Regions from separate parts of the Erwinia sorbitola genome, predicted to be linked through region 2. Evidence: predicted binding sites of a transcription regulator. Region 2 holds the regulator's gene; the other holds the start of a gene.
What was found. The regulator PurR, encoded in region 2, represses purine synthesis genes. The targets are predictions, from matches to a motif close to CANGCAAACGTTTGCNTG.

Region 1: tusA (sulfurtransferase TusA) is a predicted target of PurR. The motif match lies at 1,772-1,789, and genes of this name have one in related genera.

The regions. Positions count from the first base shown of each region.
Region 1 covers NZ_CP046509.1:286,017-297,115, forward strand. Annotated here, with positions in the region: gene GN242_RS01210 (DcrB family lipoprotein) at 224-784, opposite strand; gene GN242_RS01215 (7-cyano-7-deazaguanine/7-aminomethyl-7-deazaguanine transporter) at 991-1,656, opposite strand; gene tusA (sulfurtransferase TusA) at 1,863-2,108, shown strand; gene GN242_RS01225 (zinc/cadmium/mercury/lead-transporting ATPase) at 2,213-4,480, opposite strand; gene GN242_RS01230 (lysoplasmalogenase) at 4,573-5,199, opposite strand; gene GN242_RS01235 (DUF2500 domain-containing protein) at 5,354-5,719, shown strand; gene GN242_RS01240 (DUF1145 family protein) at 5,784-6,053, opposite strand; gene rsmD (16S rRNA (guanine(966)-N(2))-methyltransferase) at 6,043-6,648, opposite strand; gene ftsY (signal recognition particle-docking protein FtsY) at 6,823-8,523, shown strand; gene ftsE (cell division ATP-binding protein FtsE) at 8,530-9,198, shown strand; gene ftsX (permease-like cell division protein FtsX) at 9,188-10,180, shown strand; gene rpoH (RNA polymerase sigma factor RpoH) at 10,475-11,099, shown strand, end outside.
Region 2 covers NZ_CP046509.1:2,050,501-2,061,599, forward strand. Annotated here, with positions in the region: gene pykF (pyruvate kinase PykF) at 1-321, opposite strand, end outside; tRNA gene GN242_RS09185 (tRNA-Val) at 742-818, opposite strand; tRNA gene GN242_RS09190 (tRNA-Val) at 1,030-1,106, opposite strand; gene GN242_RS09195 (MATE family efflux transporter) at 1,253-2,626, opposite strand; gene GN242_RS09200 (riboflavin synthase subunit alpha) at 2,913-3,578, shown strand; gene cfa (cyclopropane fatty acyl phospholipid synthase) at 3,627-4,775, opposite strand; gene punC (purine nucleoside transporter PunC) at 5,089-6,300, opposite strand; gene punR (DNA-binding transcriptional activator PunR) at 6,415-7,332, shown strand; gene purR (HTH-type transcriptional repressor PurR) at 7,350-8,375, opposite strand; gene cydH (cytochrome bd-I oxidase subunit CydH) at 8,672-8,761, shown strand; gene GN242_RS09230 (C40 family peptidase) at 8,826-9,728, opposite strand; gene GN242_RS09235 (Grx4 family monothiol glutaredoxin) at 10,116-10,454, shown strand; gene rnt (ribonuclease T) at 10,531-11,099, opposite strand, start outside.

The DNA.
Region 1 (11,099 bases), 1.8 Mb from region 2:
GGCCTGAGACACGCCGGAAAGTTATAAAAAATATAACCAGTGCGTGCCTCATTCCACAGATATCCTCCCCGGCTTACACTAGCGTATCCGTGCGTTTAAACCCGGCCATTATCACGTTCTCCGGATTTAAGTCGGAAACGTGTCAACGCTATTCAGGACGGGTCAGCCAATAAAAAAAGCCCCCCGCGCCAGAGCGCCCGGGGGGCTTTTTTATGCCGCCAGATTACTTCAGCTGGAGGGTATTGATAATGCTTTCTGCTTCGGTCTGCGCCTGCTGCTGATTGTCAGCTGGCAGCGTGATCTGCAAGGTCATTAGCTTGCCATCTACTTTGCCCAGAACCACAGAAGACCAGGAAGATTGATTATTGGCAGAGATCACGGTGTCCAGCTGCTGTAGCTGCTGGCCTTTGACGGTAATCGCTTTGTTGGTCACCACCTGAAGTTGAGCATCGCGATTACGCTGCTGTGCTTCCAGGCGGTTAGCCAGAACGTCCAGCCCTTCGTTAGTGCTTTCACCATCAATCACGATGATGGCTTTCTGGCCTGACTCATCCGCATAGACGTGCATATTGTTTGCCTGGGTGCCGAGCTTACCGCTCTTATCAGACATACCTGCCGGCAGGGTGAAACTCAGTTTGCCATCCATCAGAGTGACATTCTGGCTGGACTGGCTGCTGCTGACGCCATTGTCGTCGGCGGCGGCTTTTTCATCTTTTTTGCCATCACAGGCAGCCAGCCCGGCTACCAGTACAGCGATTCCGGCATATTTCAGTAAATTACGCATCAGGGTCCCTTTTCACATTGTTCGCGTGGCGTTTTAAGGCATTCATACAAACGTATTCAGCGGCTAAAAGCAACTTCTTACCCGTCTTACTTTAAGCAGCAGCCGCGATGGCTGGTGCTGCAACCCCCGGCTACATCGTTACCGATGCTTCAGGGCTTGCAGCCTTGCGGCAATTCGAATGACCGGGCAGGGCGATTAAATGCAGCTTAACCGAAGTTAACCCGTGCGCTATTGGATTTCTCTGCTAAACGCTTTAACGCTGCATTCAGCAGTACGCCATACGCAGGCAGGAAGAACACCATACAGATGAGCACCTTAAAGCTGTAATCGACCATAGCGATCTCAACCCAGTGGCTCGCCATAAACGGATCCGGGCTTTTATAGAAGGCGATAAAGAAGAAGGCCAGCGTATCGCTGATATTACCGAGAAACATCGCTGCTGCCGGAGCCATCCACCAGGCTGCTTTCTGGCGCAGGCGGTTGAACACGTGGATATCGAGGATCTGGCCGAGCGCATAGGCCATAAAGCTGGCACAGGCGATGCGGGCAACAAACAGATTCATCTGTTCCAGCGCCGCGAAGCCCTGCCATTCGCCCTGATAGAACAGCGCAGAGATAGCATAGGAGATAAACAGCGCAGGGATCATAACTGCCAGGATAATGCGTCGTGCCAGCGGGGCACCAAAAATACGCACGGTCAGGTCAGTTGCCAGGAAGATAAACGGGAAGCTGAACGCGCCCCAGGTGGTATGCAGGCCAAAAAATGCTACCGGCAGCTGCACCAGGTAGTTACTGGAGGTGATCACCAGCAGATGGAAAAGGGAGAGCCAGACCAGCGCATGGGTGCGCTGACGCGTAGAAAAAGCGATCATGATTGTAAGCCTTTTTAGATTGGGGTGAGGGAACCCATGAATATTTGTGTCTATTTCGCCCAGGCGAATTCGGCGCATATTACCGTTTTGACCTGCTAATGCAATGGTTAATTTTAGCGCAAACGTTATCGTTGCAGGCAATCCTTGCACGTGCAACCACCGGCGCTAAAATAGACGGCGTCCGCCCTACAATTACTGAGAATCTTATGAGCGACCTTTTCGCCAATCCCGACCAGACCCTTGATGCGCTCGGCCTGCGTTGCCCGGAACCGGTTATGATGGTGCGCAAGACCGTGCGCCATATGCAGGAGGGTGAAACCCTGTTGATCATCGCCGACGACCCGGCCACCACGCGTGATATCCCCGGTTTTTGCCGTTTTATGGAACATACGCTGGTGGCACAAAACACCGATGTGATGCCGTTTAAGTTTTTGCTGAAGAAAGGGATGTAAGCAGCGGGCCGGGCATGCCCGACCCTACGCAACCGGAATGCTGGCTTCGGTTTTAATTGCACAACCAGCCCATATCCGTAGGGGCGAGGCATGCCTCGCCCGGATTATTTCTTCCGCAGCAGCCGCAGTGCATTAGCAGTTACTAACGCTGTAGCGCCTGAATCTGCAAGCACTGCCAGCCATAGCCCGGTAATACCCAATAGCGTGGTCACCAGGAAGATCCCTTTCAGCCCCAGCGCCAGCGCCACGTTCTGGCGGATATTGGCGTGGGTGGCGCGCGACAGTCGAATCATCGTCGCCAGCCCGTTAAGGCGGTTATGGGTCAGCGCCGCATCGGCAGTTTCCAGCGCAACATCGCTCCCGCTGCCCATTGCAATACCGATGGTGGCCGCCTTCATGGCCGGGGCATCATTAATTCCGTCACCCACCATCGCCACTGGATGCTGCTGGTTAAGCTCGCTAATGGCTGCCACTTTATCTTCCGGCAGCAGGCCTGCGCGATAGTCAATATTCAGCTCTGAGGCGATGGATGCGGCCGCACGCGGATTATCGCCTGTCAGCATAACCGACTGAATACCCAGTGCTTTCAGTTCATCCAGTGCCGCTCTGGCATCGGCTCGCAGCGTATCGCGCAGTGCTATGATCCCCATCAGCTGCTGGCCGTCATGCATCAGCACCACGGTATTGCCCGCACTTTCCAGTTTTTCCACTCGTTCACGTTCCGGAGCCAGCAGGTCACCTGGCAGTTTTGACGGTGAACTGATAGTCAGTAAGCGTCCACTAACCTTTGCTTCCACACCGCTGCCCGCCAGCGCCCGCTGTGAGTCGGTCGGGGGCAGCTGTAGCTCGCGCGTGGTGGCCGCTGCAACAATAGCCAAAGCCAGCGGATGGGAGGAACCCTGTTCAATCGCGGCAGCATTTGCCAGTAGCTGGTTTTCATCCATCCCGGCCAGCGGCAGGATAGCGGTAACCTGGGGTTTGCCCTCGGTCAGGGTGCCGGTTTTATCAAAGGCCACTGTGCGCACGCTGCCCAGACTTTCCAGCGCAGCACCGCCTTTTATCAGGGCACCGTGTCGTGCCGCAGCGGCCAGACCGGACGTGATCGCCGCCGGAGTAGAGATGACCAGCGCGCAAGGGCAACCGATCAGCAGCAGCGTTAAGCCTTTATAGATCCACGGCTGCCATTCAGCCCCCAGCAGCAGCGGTGGCACCAGCACGACTGCCAGCGCCAGCGCGATGATTGCCGGCGTATAGATTCGGCTGAAACGGTCGAGGAAGCGTTCGATCGGTGCGCGCCGCTCTTCGGCTTCTTCAATCAGGTGAAGAATACGGTCGATGGCGCTTTTACCGGGTTCAGACACCACTTCAAGCTGTACCAGTCGATCGACGCTCAGGCAGCCTGCGGCAATGGTCTCATTTTTCTGGCGCTCAACCGGTACCGACTCTCCGGTAAGGGCGCTCTCATCAAAACTGGCGAATGCAGAGAGCAGCCTGGCATCGGTGGGAAGACGGGAACCAGCGGCTACCTCAATGACATCACCGGGGCGCAGATCGTTGACCGCCACGCTCTCACGCTGGCCCGATCGCAGGCGCAGTGCGGTGTCCGGCTTTAGCGCCATCAGGGCCGTCACCCCTTTACGCGCACGTCCGGCAGCAAATGACTCCAGCCGCTCTCCCAGCATAAACAGCAACAGCACCATTGCCGCTTCGGCAGTGGCACCAATAAACAGCGCGCCAAGCGCGGCGACGGTCATCAGGGTCTCAATGCTGAACGGCGATCCGCTGCGCATCAGACGCAGCGCACTGCGGCCAATTGGCCAGACGCCAAACAGCGTCGTCAGAGTAAATGCCAGGGTGCCGGCCGGATGATTCATACTGTTCAGCAGCCAGCTTGCAGCCATCATCACTGCCAGTACGATCAGGCTGAGATTCTCCTGCCAGAAACTCTTCCCGGCTTTTGCGGGGGCGGGGGCGTCACTACGACGCAGCTGGAAACCTGCAAGGACTACCGCCTGCTCTATCTCATTACGTATATCGCTACTGGCATCGACCAGCAGTTTTTCGCTGGAAAATATCACGCGCGCCTGGCTGACTTCAGGGAGTTTTTTGACGGCGGTTTCGACCTTGCGTGCGCAGCTCGGACAATCCATTCCGGCGATCTGCCAGCTGAAGCTTACTGCACCTGTGCCCCTGTCGGCCTCATCATCGGGATCTGGCCCCGAACAGCAGGTACTCTCTTCACAGCAGGGCGCTTCAACGCTGACGGCGCTGATAGAAGTGATTTTTTGAATGACAGGACGTGGGTGAATGCTACATCCGTGTGGCTTACTGGCGTGGTGGTGACCACAGCTGCATGAAGAGTGTTGATGCATAACGCCTCCTGACGAGTATTGGCGGACACAGCTGCCCGCCGATACTTATCTTACACTCTGGAGTGGACTCCAGAGTCAAGCGTTAGTGCCGATTAGAGCCACAAAGCGCGTACGATCATAAAGTGGCCACCAAAATAACAGGCAGCGATAATTGCACTGTCAGCGCGGAAACGGTGGCGATAATGGCTGACCAGCCAGACAATATTACCCAGCAACAGCAGCATAGCGCCGACCATCAGGGTCAGTGTTTCATCGGTCGGCAGCACAAAGTAGCGCTCTGTCGCCAGCCACACCATTAGCAACGCCATACCGAAAAAGGTGCTGACAGGCCAGCGTAGCTCCTCCAGCCGGTTCCAGACCGTAGCTATCACGACGGCTCCGATAATTAACAGCATCAGAGGAACAGGCCAGAATATACTCAGCGTCATCTCGCTGGCGAAATAGAGGGTATAGAGCAGGTGCGACAGGAAAAAGGCACCGATGGCGTACAGCATACGTTTATTGGGCAGCAGCGTCAGTGCATCGCCAACCAGCGTTGCCAGCACACCCAGCAGAATCAGGTAGTCTGTGGTTTTCAGCACCGGAGCCTGCCATGCCCAGGCCAGCAGCAGAAGCATAGTAACCGGTTTAAACACCCAGCGTTGCCACTGCGGACCGCGATAGGATGCATCGACATACAGCCAGCCGGAGAAAAGAACTGCAAGGAAAGACCAGATCATAGATAGATTGTCCCTGTATAGATTAAAATGATGCAACCTCATCCCCAGTCTAGGATAAGGGGGGGCAATGTGACAATGAGAGGTCTCCGGTTGTATCCTGTTGCGCACTCGATGCACACTCTCACTTTGTTACCTCCGGGAGGATGAAGAAAATATGAAGCCCCCTCTGATCTTTTTTATCGTACTGGCTGTGATTGCCATCCTTGCTACCCGCCAGTTTATTAAACAGCGGCGTGAGGTGGCGGTGAATGATGCCTCGCCGGTACGTACCCTGATCGTCGAAGTCAAATCAAAGCGGGAATACCTCGCCCCGAACCGTCGTTCACGCCAGCGCGAACATATTCCGGTGGAAGATATGCGCTATGAAGCATGGTTCCATCCGTTAAACAATGCGGGTGACTTTAAGCTGGAGCTGAACGCCGGGGACTATCATCAGATGGATAAGGGCAGCAAAGGCGAGTTGAAGATAAAAGGAACGCGCTTTATCAGCTTTGTGCCCGAGGGGGCCGCTTCGTCATGATGCGATGCCGGAAAGCGGGATTTTCCGGCATAAGACGGCAGGGCAAGTTAAGCGAAATAGCCCGTTACTGCTTAGGAAAGTTCTTCTTTTGCCAGGCCAGAAGCTCAAAAACACCGAAAAAGAATATTTTGACCTGCATCAGGCCGCTGAGTTTTTCCGCGCCTTTTGGCTGGGTGGTGCGCATCAGCACCAGCTGTAAACCATGCATGATTACCATGAAAAACAGGGCGACGTTTACAAAGTAAGTCAGCGGTTTTGGAAATGGCTGGATCACATTTAGTAGCAAAAATGCCCAGACAAACAGCATCAGCACTCGGCCTGCATTAATCAGCATCGGAAATCTCCTTATCAGTGCTGTGACGGATATAGAGGCGATAAGCCACCTGGCCTGCGATTTTTTCACGGTGCAGCTGCCAGTTTACCGGAACGGGGGGGATGCCGTGCTCCACTTCACTTTCAACATACACCAGTGCGCCATCACTCAGCCAGCCATTACTCTCCAGTAAGCTGGCGGTTTGTTCCAGCAGCCCCTTACGAAATGGTGGGTCAATAAATACCAGCTGATGCTCATCTCCTTTCTGCGCCAGAAATTGCAGGGTATTGGTGTTCACCACGCGCCCGCCTTTTGCTCCCAGAGTAGCAAGATTTTTTTCCAGCTGTTGAGCAACCGGGCGTTCCAGCTCCAGCAGTGTGGCGCTGGCAGCATGGCGCGACAGCGCCTCCAGACCAAGTGCGCCGCTGCCTGCAAAGCAGTCGAGGCATTTTGCCTGCTGAATATCAGCCGCCAGCCAGTTGAACAGGGTTTCGCGCACCCGGTCAGTGGTCGGGCGCAGGCCCGCGCTGTCAGGAACCGGCAGCTTACGGCCGCGCCATTGCCCACCAATAATACGTATTTGCCCGGCTGCGCCGCTGCGGGGTTTCTTATTCATCTTGCTGAACTCTTAATAATTTGTTGCATAGTTTAACGGGCTAACGGGGTGGAGGAAACGTAAAAAGGGTGCTGTGATGCGCTCTGTAGAAAGTGTTAGACTAATAAATTAATTAACAGATTAATTTTCGTACCGGAAACGGAACAGTTTTCCCGCGAGGAGTGTGGTTGCACCATGGCAAAGAATAAAAAACGTGGCTTTTTTTCCTGGCTTGGTCTGGGGCGTGAAGAACAGACACCACAGGAAGAAATAAAAGAAACGTTACCACCGCAGCCCTCTGCTGATACGCCTGCGGAAACGACACCAGTCACTGAGCCTGCACCGCAAAATAATCATGAAGCCGAGGCTGCCGCCCGTGCCGAAGCCGAAGCTGCCGCCCGTGCTGAAGCCGAAGCTGCCGCCCGCGCTGAAGCCGAAGCTGCCGCCCGTGCCGAAGCCGAAGCTGCTGCCCGCGCTGAAGCCGAAGCTGCCGCCCGCGCTGAATCCGAAGCTGCCACCCGCGCCGAAGCCGAAGCTGCCGCCCGTGCCGAAGCCGAAGCTGCCGCCCGTGCCGAAGCCGAAGCTGCTGCCCGCGCTGAAGCCGAAGCTGTCGCCCGTGCCGAAGCCGAAGCTGCCGCCCGTGCCGAAGCCGAAGCTGCCGCCCGTGCCGAAGCCGAAGCTGCTGCCCGCGCTGAAGCCGAAGCTGCTGCCCGCGCTGAAGCCGAAGCTGCTGCCCGCGCTGAATCCGAAGCTGCCGCCCGCGCCGAAGCCGAAGCTGCCGCCCGCGCCGAAGCCGAAGCTGCCGCCCGCGCTGAAGCCGAAGCTGCCGCCCGCGCTGAAGCCGAAGCTGCCGCCCGCGCTGAAGCCGAAGCTGTCGCCCGTGCTGAAGCTGAAGCAGAGCTGGAAGCCGCTGCACTGGCCGCTGAAATGGTTGAAGAAGAACCACAGCAGGTAGTTGAGCAGGTGCGCCCCAGCAAAGAAGGGTTCTTTGCTCGCCTGAAACGCAGCCTGGTCAAAACCCGTGAAAATCTTGGATCCGGCTTTATTGGCCTGTTCCGGGGCAAAAAAATTGACGACGATCTGTTTGAAGAGCTGGAAGAGCAGCTGTTGATAGCCGACGTTGGCGTGGATACCACGCGCCGCATTATCGCCAGCCTGACGGCACACGCCAGCCGTAAGCAGTTACGTGATGCTGAAGCGCTGTACGGTTTGCTGAAAAGCGAAATGGCGGAAATTCTTGCTAAGGTTGAATCACCGCTGGATGTCAGTGGTAAAACCCCGTTTGTTATTCTGATGGTGGGTGTTAATGGCGTGGGTAAAACCACCACCATCGGCAAGCTGGCACGACAGTTCCAGGCAGAAGGCAAATCAGTGATGCTGGCCGCAGGGGATACCTTCCGTGCCGCTGCTGTTGAGCAGTTACAGGTGTGGGGTGAGCGCAATAATATCCCGGTGGTGGCGCAGCATACCGGCGCAGATTCCGCCTCGGTGATTTTTGACGCTATCCAGGCAGCAAAGGCGCGCCATGTTGATGTGCTGATCGCCGATACGGCCGGGCGTTTACAGAACAAATCGCATCTGATGGAAGAGCTGAAAAAAATCACCCGCGTAATGAAGAAACTCGACGACCAGGCGCCGCATGAGGTGATGCTGACGATTGATGCCAGCACCGGCCAGAATGCGATCAGCCAGACTAAACTGTTCCACGAGGCCGTTGGCCTCACCGGGATTACCCTGACCAAACTGGACGGTACGGCAAAAGGTGGGGTGATCTTCTCGGTGGCGGATCAGTTCAACATTCCGATTCGCTATATCGGCGTTGGTGAAGGTATTGAAGATTTACGGTCGTTTAAGGCTGACGATTTCATAGAGGCACTTTTTGCCCGAGAGGACTAAATTAGGATGATTCGCTTTGAAGAAGTCAGTAAGGCTTATCTCGGCGGTCGGCAAGCGCTACAGGGGGCAGATTTCCATCTGCGTCCTGGCGAAATGGCGTTTCTGACCGGACATTCCGGGGCGGGGAAAAGTACCTTGCTGAAGCTGATCTGTGGCATTGAGCGCCCGAGTGCCGGGCACATCTGGTTTGGCGGTCACGACATCAGCCGTCTGAAAAGCCGGGAAGTCCCGTTTCTGCGCCGTCAGATCGGGATGATCTTCCAGGATCACCATTTGCTGATGGATCGCTCGGTGTATGACAACGTGGCGATCCCGCTGATTATCAGCGGTGCCAGCGGTGAGGATATTCGCCGTCGCGTTTCAGCTGCGCTGGATAAAGTCGGCCTGCTCGACAAAGCAAAAAGTTTTCCGATACAGCTGTCCGGCGGTGAACAACAGCGCGTGGGAATTGCCCGTGCGGTAGTGAATAAACCTGCGGTGCTGCTGGCGGATGAGCCAACCGGGAACCTCGATGAGGCGCTGTCAGAAGATATTCTGCGCCTGTTTGAAGAGTTTAACCGCGTGGGCGTCACCGTGCTGATGGCGACCCATGATATGGGGCTGATTAGCAGCCGGAACTATCGGCTGATGACGCTAAACCAGGGACGTCTGCACGGAGGTCATCGTGGCCAATAAACGTAATCCCCGTCCGGCTGCTGCCAAAGCGGTGAAGCAGAAAATGCCATCGAAAAGCAAAGCGCTGAAAGGGGGATGGCAGGAGCAGTGGCGTTATGCCATGCATGGCTCGCTCTCTGATATGTGGCGTCAGCCGCTGGCAACCCTGCTGACGGTGATGGTGATCGCTATCTCTCTGACCTTGCCAAGCGTCTGCTATATGGTGTGGAAAAACGTCAGCCAGGCGGCGGATCAGTGGTATCCCGCGCCGCAGCTGACGGTTTATCTCAGCAAAACGCTGGATGATGATGCAGCCGAAAATGTAGTCGCGCAGCTGAAAAAAGAAGAGGGCGTCGACAAAGTTAACTATCTGTCGCGTGAAGAGGCGCTGGGTGAATTCCGTAACTGGTCCGGCTTTGGCGGTGCCATGGATATGCTGGAGCAGAACCCGCTGCCAGCGGTAGCGATAATCACGCCGAAACTCAATTTCCAGAATTCAGGGACCATGGACAACCTGCGTGAACGCGTGTCGAAAGTGCAGGGCATTGATGAAGTGAAGATGGATGACAGCTGGTTTGCCCGCCTGGCGGCGCTGACCGGGCTGGTGGGGCAGGTTGCGGCAATGATTGGCATTCTGATGATTGTGGCGGTGTTCCTGGTGATTGGTAACAGCGTACGCCTCAGCATCTTTGCCCGGCGCGACACCATCAATGTACAAAAGCTGATTGGTGCCACCGATGGCTTTATTCTGCGTCCCTTCCTTTACGGAGGGGCACTGCTGGGCTTCTGTGGTGCGCTGCTTTCGCTGGTGCTGTCGGAAGTCCTGGTGCTGCGTCTGGAGTCGGTTGTGACGCAGGTTGCTGCCGTGTTTGGCACCACATTTGGTCTGCACGGGTTGGCATGGGATGAAAGCCTGCTGCTGCTGCTAATTGCCGCGATGATCGGCTGGGTTGCCGCCTGGCTGGCAACGGTACAACATTTACGCCGATTTACTCCGCAGTAACCCCTTTACACGTTTTTTTGATATAATCTTCCTCTGCTGCGTGAGAGTTTACCGCAGAGGAAGTTCATCAACCTGTCACTTCCCCCTGCGATTCTGTTCTTCTCATGCGCGCTGCTGTGTGCAAAATATCCGCAATTTTGATGGAACTCGCGGATAAATTTTGTGTCGTAGTAGGTGGATTTTGATCTCATAGCTTCGCACAGATTGCTTTCGATCTTTGCTGGCAATTCGCGTAGTGTAGTCAGCGCGTCATGGATTGGCGCTGTCACCACGCTTAACACAGAGAGGATTTGAATGACCAAAGAAATGCAAACTTTAGCTATTGCTCCTTTAGGCAACCTGGATGCATATATCCGGGCAGCTAATGCCTGGCCTATGCTGACGGCAGAAGAGGAAAAAGCGTTGGCTGAACAGCTGCATTACCAGGGCGATCTGGAAGCAGCTAAAACGCTGATCCTGTCTCACCTGCGCTTTGTCGTTCATGTTGCTCGTAACTACTCTGGTTACGGCCTGCCGCAGGCTGACCTGATTCAGGAAGGTAACATCGGCCTGATGAAAGCTGTGCGCCGTTTTAACCCGGAAGTGGGTGTGCGCCTGGTCTCCTTTGCTGTGCACTGGATCAAAGCCGAAATCCACGAATACGTCCTGCGTAACTGGCGTATCGTGAAGGTTGCCACCACTAAAGCGCAGCGTAAGCTGTTCTTTAACCTGCGCAAAGCCAAGCAGCGTTTAGGCTGGTTTAACCAGGAAGAGGTTGAAATGGTGGCGCGTGAACTGGGCGTCAGCAGTAAAGACGTGCTGGAAATGGAATCACGCATGGCAGCGCAGGATATGACCTTTGACCCAACGCCGGATGACGAAGGTGAAGGGCGTTCAATGGCGCCGATGCTCTACCTGCAAGACAAATCTTCTGACTTTG
Region 2 (11,099 bases):
AGCCACGGTATCAGCATTACCGATAACGGTCTGATCGGTGGTGAAGGTGAAGGTCTGACCCGCTTTCAGGGAAGCATCATTTCCGCCTTCCAGTTTCATGGTGCGGATTTCAGGGCCTTTAGTATCCAGCAAAATAGCAGCCTGGTGACCGCTTTTGCTCATGACTGAGCGCAGGTTAGCAATACGCTGACCGTGCTCTTCATAGTTCCCGTGGGAAAAGTTCAGACGCATCACGTTCATGCCAGCATCAAGCAGATTGGTCAACATCTCTTCAGATTCGGTTTTTGGGCCGATAGTACAAACGATCTTAGTCTTTTTCATGACGATTTATCTATAAGTTGTGATGGATGATTAAAACTGACTCCCGGCGGTATAGAACCTCCGGACGGAAAAATTGCGTTGTAAAAACGGCGATACGTAAGGATAGGTGATGGAGTAAAAGCGTGCAGGGCAAATAAAGACGCGGTTTCGGCGCAGACGCAGCAAGACGTTGCGCAACAGGTACTCGTTATAAATTGAGGGGTAACCATACGCTGAAACCATTCAAGTGAAACAACGTTCCGTATTATAGTCGCTAAGTCTACGAAAACCAATTAAAAAGCATTAAATAGCCTGTGCCTATGATGCGTATCAAATTCGTTGCGCAAACGCAGCATAAAGTAAGGATAATCTGAAAGATTAAAGGGTTTAGTTTTTGAAAAAAGAGGGGAGTGAACAACAGAAAAGTGGATTTCAAGAAATTGGTGCGTCTGAATGGACTCGAACCATCGACCCCCACCATGTCAAGGTGGTGCTCTAACCAACTGAGCTACAGACGCAAATTACTTCGTCTTTCGCACTTCAGCTTTGTTAGCTGCCTTCGTTCACCTCAGTCACATACCGATGTATGCTCCTGCGGACTCACTCAGTTGCTGCCGCGCTGTAGCACGAAATACTCGTACTTAGACTACTTCGTTTCACACTTCAGCTTTGTTGCTGTAGCACGAAATAACCGTAATTCGAAATACTTCATCTTTCGTAGAAGAAAGATGGTGCGTCTGAATGGACTCGAACCATCGACCCCCACCATGTCAAGGTGGTGCTCTAACCAACTGAGCTACAGACGCAAATTGCTGTCATGGTGACAACGGGGACGAATATTAGCGGCACCCTGAGCGACTGGCAAGGAGAAAAAAGGTTTTTCCTGCCTGATTGCTGCGCAACTGTGCGAAGCGCAGCAATTTTAATCACCTGGCAGCGAAATAATCGGAAATTAACGCGCAGCACGCGTCAAAATCATCTCCGCAGGCTGACGTTGCAGACGACGAATACGCCAGATCATCATCACAGCTGAGGAGGTCAGGCCGATAATAAAGCCCGTCCAGAAACCGGATGGCCCCATCGCAGGTACCACCCAGTCCGTCATTGCCAAAATATATCCGCTTGGCAGGCCGAGGATCCAGTAGGCAACAAAGGTGATAAAGAAAATTGACCGCGTATCTTTGTAGCCGCGCAAAATACCACTGCCAATCACCTGAATCGAATCAGAGAACTGATACACCGCCGCCAGGAACATCAGCTGCGCCGCCAGAGTAATAACCTCCGGGTTATCGGTATACAGCAGCGCTATCTCCTCGCGGAAGGTAACGGTAAACAGAGCTGTCAGGCAGGCCATGCAGATACCCACGGCCTGAGCTGTCCATGCAGCCACTTTTGCCTGTTCAACAGACCCCTGACCGAGACGGAAACCCACGCGAATCGTTGTTGCTACGCCCAGTGACAGCGGCAGTACAAACATCAGTGAACTGAAGTTCAGGGCAATCTGGTGACCCGCGACTTTTACAATGCCCATTGGTGAAACCAGCAGGGCGACCACGGCGAATAACGTCACCTCAAAAAAAAGTGCCAGCGCGACCGGAAGCCCAAGCCCCGCCAGGCGGCGTAATGCTTTCCAGTCAGGCGCACTGAAGCGCTCCGGAACATGGATATCGCGCATTGATCTCGCACGGTTCACCCAGGCTTTCATCACGATAAACATCACCCAGTATACGGAGGCAGTCGCCACGCCGCAGCCTACGCCGCCGAGTGCAGGCATTCCGAAGTGGCCGTAAATAAAGATGTAGTTCACCGGAATGTTAACCAGCAGGCCGAGAAAGCCCATTACCATACCCGGTTTGGTTTTAGATAAACCTTCACACTGATTACGTGCCACCTGGAAAAACAGATAGCCCGGAGCGCCCCACAGCAGCGCATGCAGGTAGCCTACGGCTTTCCTCGACAGCTCGGGGTCAACATTGTGCATCGCACCGATAAGGTATCCGGCATTATACAGCACCACCATTATCAGCACTGAAACCATGCCAGCCAGCCAGTAAGCCTGACGAACCTGATGAGCAATACGTTCGCGGCGACCTGATCCATTGAGTTGAGCCACCACCGGTGTCAGCGCGAGGATCAAACCATGACCAAATAGAATGGAGGGTAACCAGATTGAGGTTCCCACTGCAACGGCGGCCATATCCGTGGCGCTAACGGCACCGGCCATTACTGTATCAACAAAGCCCATGGCAGTTTGCGCAACCTGCGCAAGGATCACCGGAATAGCAAGGGCTAATAACTGACGCGCCTCTGAGAGGTACTTCTGCACAAATACACCTTTTTAATTTTATCCACTATGTTCCGCGCCTGCTGGTCGCAACGTGAAATCCACTGGGGAGCTGAATGATGAAAAGACACTGCTGAAGAAATATACGGCATTTACGATGACGCCGGCAGAGCAGGCGTTACATTCTAGTGTCCATGCTGAAAATAGCCAATCTTCTGATACGAGAATCGCTCTTTATGTCACGCAAATATACTGTGCTTTATTTGGTTTTGTTGCGATGCCAGGGCAAACTAACCACAGCGAAAACACATTGATTGAGGCAACAGCTATGTTTACCGGTATTGTGCAGGGCACCGCAAAGGTGCTGGAAATTGACGAAAAACCTAATTTTCGTACCCACGTGATACAAATGCCGGAGGCGTTACTGCCAGGGCTCGAACTGGGTGCGTCTGTCTCCCATAATGGTTGCTGCCTGACAGTAACCGAAGTGGATGGTGACCGCGTCAGTTTTGATCTGGTAAAAGAGACGCTGCGTATTACTAATCTGGGCGATCTGAAAGTAGGCGATGCCGTTAACGTTGAACGCGCTGCAAAATTCAGCGATGAAATTGGCGGACATCTGATGTCGGGGCACATTATGACCACGGCGGAGATCAGTAAAATACTCACCTCAGAAAATAATCGTGAGATCTGGTTTAAACCGCAGGACTCCAGCCAGATGAAATATATTCTGCATAAAGGTTTTGTTGGCATCGACGGTATCAGTCTGACGGTGGGGGAGGTCACGCGGACAAAATTTTGTGTCCACCTGATCCCGGAAACACTGATGCGCACCACCTTAGGCAGCAAGCGCCTCGGGCAGCGTGTGAATATCGAGATTGATCCGCATACTCAGGCAATTGTTGAGACCGTTGAGCGCGTTCTCGCTCAGCGTGAAGCCGCGCTACTGGCTGCTGCTATCAGCGAGCAGCAGAATGAAACACCTGAGGCATAAAGCATAAAAAAGGGCGACACCACGTCGCCCTTTTTACTTGCTGCATATTTAGCGCGCCACGCGCAGCCCGCCTTGCTTTCCATGCGTAAACACCACCTGCCACAGCTGAATATCCCTTGCGCGAAATGCACCGGCACAAGAATTCAGATAGTAAGTGAACATTCTTTTAAAACGCTCACCGTACTTATCAGAGAGCTGAGGCCAGGCGTTGATAAAGCGCTGATACCAGTGCATCAGTGTGACATCATAATCAGCACCGAAATTGTGCCAGTCCTCCATAACAAACCATGGTTCACTGGCTTCCGCAATATGCCGCACTGACGGCAGGCAGCCGTTAGGGAATATATATTTATCAATCCATGGATCAACATTGTTGTTGGTCTTATTCGCGCCAATCGTATGCAGCAGGAAAATGCCCTCTGGTTTCAGATTGCGGTTGACCACGTCAAAATAGGTAGCATAATTTTTCGGCCCGACATGCTCAAACATCCCGACGGAAACAATTCGGTCGAATTGTTCGGACAGATCACGGTAATCCTCAAGCAGAATGGTGACATCCAGTCCCTCGCAACGCTGCTGTGCCAGTTTTTGCTGTTCAACTGAAATGGTGACACCTGTGACGCTCACGCCAAAATTGCGCGCTGCGTATTCCGCCAGTCCACCCCAGCCGCAGCCTATATCCAGCAGCGACATGCCCGGCTCCAGATTCAGCTTCTCACAAATCATCTGCAATTTAGCTTCCTGAGCCTCTTCCAGCGTACGGGCCTGTTTCCAGTAAGCACAGGAGTACTGCATATAGGGATCGAGCATCAGAGTGAACAAGTCATTGCCCAGATCATAATGCTCTTTGCCAACAATCCACGCGCGCTTACGTGATTGCAGATTGGTGATACGTGCAGCGACCACACGCAGCGTATCGCGGAAATGATGCGGGAGCTGCTGATCCAACTTTGCCTGTAAAATACGCTGGAAAAAAACATCCAGCCGTTCACATTGCCACCAGCCATCCATATAGCTTTCACCTAACCCCAGCGAACCTTCCTGCAATACGCGTTTGAAAAAATCGGGGTTAGAGATCTGGATATCCCAGGGGCGGGATCCGTTGATTTCGATATTTGCCTGACTCAACATCTCCTGCACGATGCGATACCACGGATTGTCTTCCAGGCTCACTTCTTCTATACACGATGAACTCATAGCTTCTCCATCACCCTGTGTGATTGAAACCTGAGAAAAAGAATAGTCAATTTCTACAGATATGTGAGAGCAATCACGGCACATGCCGCGGTCTGATATCCGACGTTAAAAAAGAGGTTTGATTTGAATCTGGCAGAGGTCGTAACTGAGTCACGCGGAACAACATCATGACAACCTTGTCAGAATCTAACAGTGGACGATGACCAGAAGCCACCATCCACTCAAAAATGTTGTTAAGTTGTTATTTTATAATGCGCTATGAAGTATATGCTCACGCACAGCAATATTCAACGCATTATTGTTAGTGTGCTAATTAAATGTTTTTACAAGATTTTACCTGGCCGTCAGTGCGGTGAAGCGCCTGCTTTTGCTCCGCAGAGCGTTGGACAAGGTAACCGATTACAGCCAGAACGATGGTGCTCGCCATCACCAGCGTTGTTGTGCGCAGCGGCGACTGAATCCATGCAGACACGGCCAGACTGGCTAAAAAGCAGAGGCCGAGCTGCAACATATTCTGTAACGCAGCGGCCTTGCCGGTAGCCTGGGGGAAGGGCAGTAGAGCACTGGAGACGACAACAGGATAGATCGCACCATTTGCCATCGCCATACCGCAGAACGGCAGCAGCAGCGCAAACAGTGAAGGCTGTGACTGATGTGACACCAGATAAAGCGCAACGGTACTCAGCGTGTAGAATGCCAGCAGCCATGGCAGCAACTGACGCCCGGCATAGTGATTCAGCAGGGCCCGGCAGCCAAACCCACCAATAAGAAACGCCGCAGTTTGCGGAACGTAGCTCAAACCGATATCCGCAGGTGTTAAGCCAAGATTACCCAGGATAAATGGTGAGCCGGTCAGCCATGCAAAGAAACTGGCGGAACAGGCGGCATAAATCGCCACGTTCCCGCTGTATACCGGCGACTTTAGCAGGGTGAAAAAGCCGGGTGCGGGGGGCTTTACCGCCGCTTTATCCACCAGCGGTCTTGATGGCAGTCGCAGCGTAGGAATCAGCAGCGTGACGCTAACCAGCAGCAGGACGACGAAAATAGAGCGCCATGAAAAATGTTGCAACAGCCATGCACCCAGCAGCGGTGCCAGCGCGGGGGAGAGTGCAACCAGCGGCATTATGGTGGCAAACACGCGGTTGGCCTGCGGGCCGCTGTAACGGTCAACCACCAGCGCCTGCCAGCTTACCGCTGCGGCACAGACACCTACCGCCTGAAGGAAACGCATGGCCAGCAGCCAAAAGGCAGACTCTACCCACAGCATGGCCGCACAGCCAATAATAAACAGGCTCAGGCCCATGATTAATACCGGCTTGCGACCGATGCGGTCAGAAAGCGGGCCCCATACCAGCTGGGCGCAGGCAAAACCGGCGAGGAAGATACTCAGGCTGGCGCTGATGGCTCCGGCACCTGTTTGCAGATCCTGCTGCATCACGCCAAATGCGGGCAGGTACATATCAGTAGCAAGGAAGCCCAGCATACTGAGCAGCGCAAGGTAAATCATAAATCCTTTGGAACGCATATTTATTAACTCTTATCAGACAATTTTTTTACGTGTGGAGTTTAATCTCGTGCTGAGTCACCTGTGAAACGTTAATATTAGCGGGTTGCAGTGAAAAATATTGAAGGCAAAAATATGTGGTCTGAACATTCTCTGGAAGTGATTGATGCTGTCGCCAGAACGGGCAGCTTTACCTCTGCGGCGGCAGAGCTGCATCGCGTACCCTCGGCGATCAGTTATACCGTGCGTCAGATGGAAGAGTGGCTGGCAATCAGCCTGTTTGAACGTCGTCATCGCGATGTGGTACTGACAGAGGCAGGTCGTGTTTTTATTGAAGAAGGGCGGGCTGTTATCAAAAAAATGCTCGTCACCCGTATCCGCTGCCAGCAGGTGGCTAACGGCTGGCGCGGGCAAATCAATATTGCTGTCGACCGGATTGTGCGCCCGGCCCGCACCCGGCAGCTGGTGGTGGATTTTTATCGGCGTTTTCCGGATATGGAACTGCATATCATGCCAGAAGTTTTTAACGGGGTGTGGGATGCGCTGGCAGATGGTCGCGTGGACGTGGCGATCGGAGCAACCCAGGCGATCCCGGTCAAAGGGCGCTTTGCCTATCGTGATATGGGAAGCCTCAACTGGCGTTGCGTGGTGCAAACTGAACATCCATTATTCAGTCAGGATGGCCCGTTAAGCGAGGCGCTGATCCGCGAGTGGCCATCACTGGTACTGGAGGACACCGCACGCGCATTACCAAAACGCACCACCTGGACGCTGGATAACCAGCGGCGGCTGGTGGTGCCCGATTGGGAGAGTGCTTTTGACTGCCTGCGCGCCGGTTTGTGCGTGGGGATGGTGCCCGGGCATTTTGCGCAACCGTGGTTGCAGCAGGGGGTTCTCGGCGAACTGACGCTGACAGCAGCGTTTCCTGACAGCCCCTGCTATCTCAGCTGGTCAGAGCAAAGCGCATCGCCTGCATTAAACTGGCTGCTTGAATATCTGGGGAACACGGAAACGCTTAACGCTGAATGGCTGAGTGAACAACCCGGCCTGTAGCCGGGTGGGGACAGAGCTTATCGACGATAGTCGCGGTACGGGCCATCGGCAACGGAGCGGCGCTCAATCAGCGATGGATGAACTTCAATGGTCTGCGGCTCTTCGCGCTTGCTGGTGATGCGATCGAGCAGCATATCAAAGGCAGTTTCACCCAGGCGCTCTTTTGGCTGGTGTACGGTCGTCAGCGCAGGGGTAAAGTAACGCGCGTTGCGCACGTTATCATAACCGATCACCGAAATATCCTGCGGCACGCGCAGCCCCATCTCATCTGCTGCGCAAATCGCCCCCATTGCCATAATATCGCCGCCGCAAAAAATGGCTGTCGGGCGCTGTTTTTGCGATAAAATCTGTTGCATGGCGCGATAACCTGACTCGGGTTCAAAGTCACCTTGCACCAGCCACTCATCGCGCAGGGTGATCCCCGCTTCTGCCAGCGCTTTGAGGAATCCCGCATGGCGACCGCCGCCGGTATTACGCTCAAGCTGTCCCGGAATCGCACCGATATCGCGGTGCCCGCGCTCAATCAAATAACGCCCAGCCAGATAGCCCCCTTCAAAGGCATTATCCTGTACGCTATCGGTGAAATCACCGCGCGACTCGCCCCAGTCCATAACCACCATTGGAATATTGCGATTATCTTCCAGCATGGAGATTAGCGTATCGGGATACTCTGAACACATAACCAGCAGGCCATCAACGCGCTTTTGCGCCATCATCGACAGGTACGCCTGCTGCTTTTGCAGGTCATTATGCGCGTTGCCTAAAATCAGCGTATAGCCTTTGGCAAAGCAGCGGTTTTCAATCGCTTCAATAATCTCAGCAAAATAGGGGGCTTCACTGGATGTTGCCAGCAGACCAATAGTTTTGGTGTGGTTGACCTTAAGACTGCGAGCCACGGCGCTGGGGGAATAGTGCAACTCTTTAATTGCTGCCCACACCGCTTCGCGCGTCTCTTCGGCTACAAAGCGCGTTTTATTAATAACGTGGGACACTGTGGTGGTTGAAACACCTGCGCGCTTTGCCACATCCTTAATTGTTGCCATTAAAATCGTACTCCTGGTGTTATCATAACATCTTGATAACTAATTGGTTAAACGTTTGCCTGGGTACAGCCATTCCTGCCCGAACAGAATAAATTTAGGTGCTGTCTCAAAGGGGCTGGAAGGGGTAGAATCGTCCGTAGAGTGACATGCAGTACTGGCTAAAAAAAAGTTCCCGGGTCTGTTGCGCAACGGAAAGGACGAATTCTAACAAGGCTGCGCGCAGAAAACGAGATTTTTACAGGTAACTGTGGGAAAATATGTTGGCTTACAAATAACAAGGTTATTAAGGAGAGGGGATGAACACTGATATGAAAATGACAGCTATTGCTGTTGTGGGTTCACTGCTGATGATTATTGCGTTTAGTTTTACGGCTGTAATGCACTAAATCCTAACGGGAAGGGGTAACTCTCTTCCCGTATAACCTTTATCTAAATGGCAATGGCTTTACATCAGCGAATGGTTTTAGGCGTCATCATACGGCGCGCGCCGATGTAGTGTTCCTGCCAGTAATCCTCGCTCAATGCGCTGACCTGAATATCCTTCCCGGTACGCGGTGACTGGATAAATTTGCCGCCCCCAAGATAGACGCCAACATGGTCAGCGGTTCCGCGTCCGTTAATACGGAAGAACACCAGGTCGCCTTTCTCTAACTCATCGCGCTTAATCGCAGCGGCATCGCGCAAGTGATACATTTCATTAGCAGTGCGGGGGATCTTGAATTTAACCAGGTCTTTATAGGCGTACCACACCAGGCCACTGCAATCGAAACCGGTTTTGGGTGAGGTGCCGCCCCATTGATAAGGCTTACCAAGCTGCCCCATCAACTTATTCATCGCGGTTTCGCGGGCTTTCTGATAGCGCGCACGGTGAGCCTTACTGAGTTTCAGCGGGGCGCTGCCCGGTTCAGTCATGTCACTTTCGACTGTTTTGCTACCCGCGCGTTTACGGCCATATAACTTTTTACCCGCTTTCTTATTAGCAGCGAGTTTTTTACTCAGCGTCTGTTTCTCTGCCTTTAACTTGCGCGGCGGTTCAACGGCAGTTTTTTTCTTCTCTTTATCTTTCAGTTTTTTTGCCAGAACGAGGCGCGCAGCTTTAGATGGCTCTTTTTTGGTGGCGGCGCGAGTGGGTTCTTTTTTAGCGGTAACCTTGGTTTTTTTAACCACAGGTTCTTTCGCTTTTTTGGTCGATGTGGTTTTGACCGGGCGACGTTTACGGCGATCGTCTGCGTGAGCACTGTTGCTATCAGCTTTCTGCTGATTTGCATTAATAGGGGCATGTGGCGATGCGTGCGCCATATTGAAAAATAGCTGGGTGAAAGCCAGTATGAAGAGCGTGATAAGTAAACGCATCGTTCCCATTAACAGTTTGTGCGCTGCTACGACACAGCAACGCGGTCAGAAAAGAGATTTCCGCTGTAAGGCAGAAGGTTAGGGCAATTCTAATCTAACTTCTTAACAAAGGGTAAGGTCTTTTTTGTTTCAATATTACAGATCAAGAAAATGATGGAATATTGAACACAATCAGCTGTTTAACTCAGCAATAAAAACAAATTTAATCCTGTCTGGTGCAGCAGCCATGATAAGAAAATGTTATTTTGTTTCCTGGTATTGTCTATTGGCTGCATTTTCACCAGATACCCTATGTGAAAATGTCATTTTCATCACCATGACAGAGCCGCTACAATAACAAGGCTGCGCCTAGCCTACACATGAAGTATCGTATTGAGGAAGACATTTATGAGTACTGTTGAAAAAATTCAACGCCAGATCGCTGAAAACCCTATTCTGCTGTATATGAAAGGTTCTCCGAAACTGCCAAGCTGCGGTTTCTCTGCGCAGGCTGTGCAGGCACTGTCGGCATGCGGTGAGCGCTTCGCGTTCGTTGATATTTTGCAGAACCCTGACATCCGTGCTGAAATGCCAAAATATGCTAACTGGCCAACTTTCCCTCAGCTGTGGGTGGACGGTGAGCTGGTAGGCGGCTGCGATATTATCATTGAGATGTATCAGCGCGGTGAGCTGCAACAGTTGATCAAAGAGACTGCGCAGAAATATCCGTCTGACGCCGCAGAGTGATGCCGGCTTAGTGTCAGCATAAAAAAACGGGCCTGTTATGGCCCGTTTTTTTTTGCTGAATACAAGGGTAAATAGCTTACTCCTCGCTGTCGTCACTCCCGGCGTCAGCAGGCAGCGGCCAGCCGCCAAGACGCTTCCAGCGGTTCACCAGCTCACAGAACAGATCGGCAGTTTGCAGGGTGTCGTACAGGGCAGAGTGCGCCTGTGCATTGTCAAATGGTAACCCCGCAGCGGTACAGGCTTTCGCCAGAACCGTCTGACCCAGTACCAGTCCGCTAAGGGCAGCCGTATCGAAGGTGACGAACGGGTGGAAAGGGTTGCGCTTCAGCGCGGCACGTTCGGCGGCGGCATTCATAAAATTCAAATCGAACGTCGCGTTGTGCGCCACCATAATTGCCCGGCTACAGCCGCTCTCTTTAATCCCTTTACGCACCAGTTTAAAAATGGCATGCAGGGCTTCGTACTCGCTGACTGCGCCGCGCAGTGGATTTTCTGGATCAATGCCGTTAAATGCCAGTGCTTCAGGTTGCAGAACTGAACCGACAAAAGGCTCAACGTGGAAATGGATGGTTTCATCCTTCTCCAGCCACCCGTTGTCATCCATCTTAAGCGTCACCGCCGCGATTTCCAGTAATGCGTTTGTTT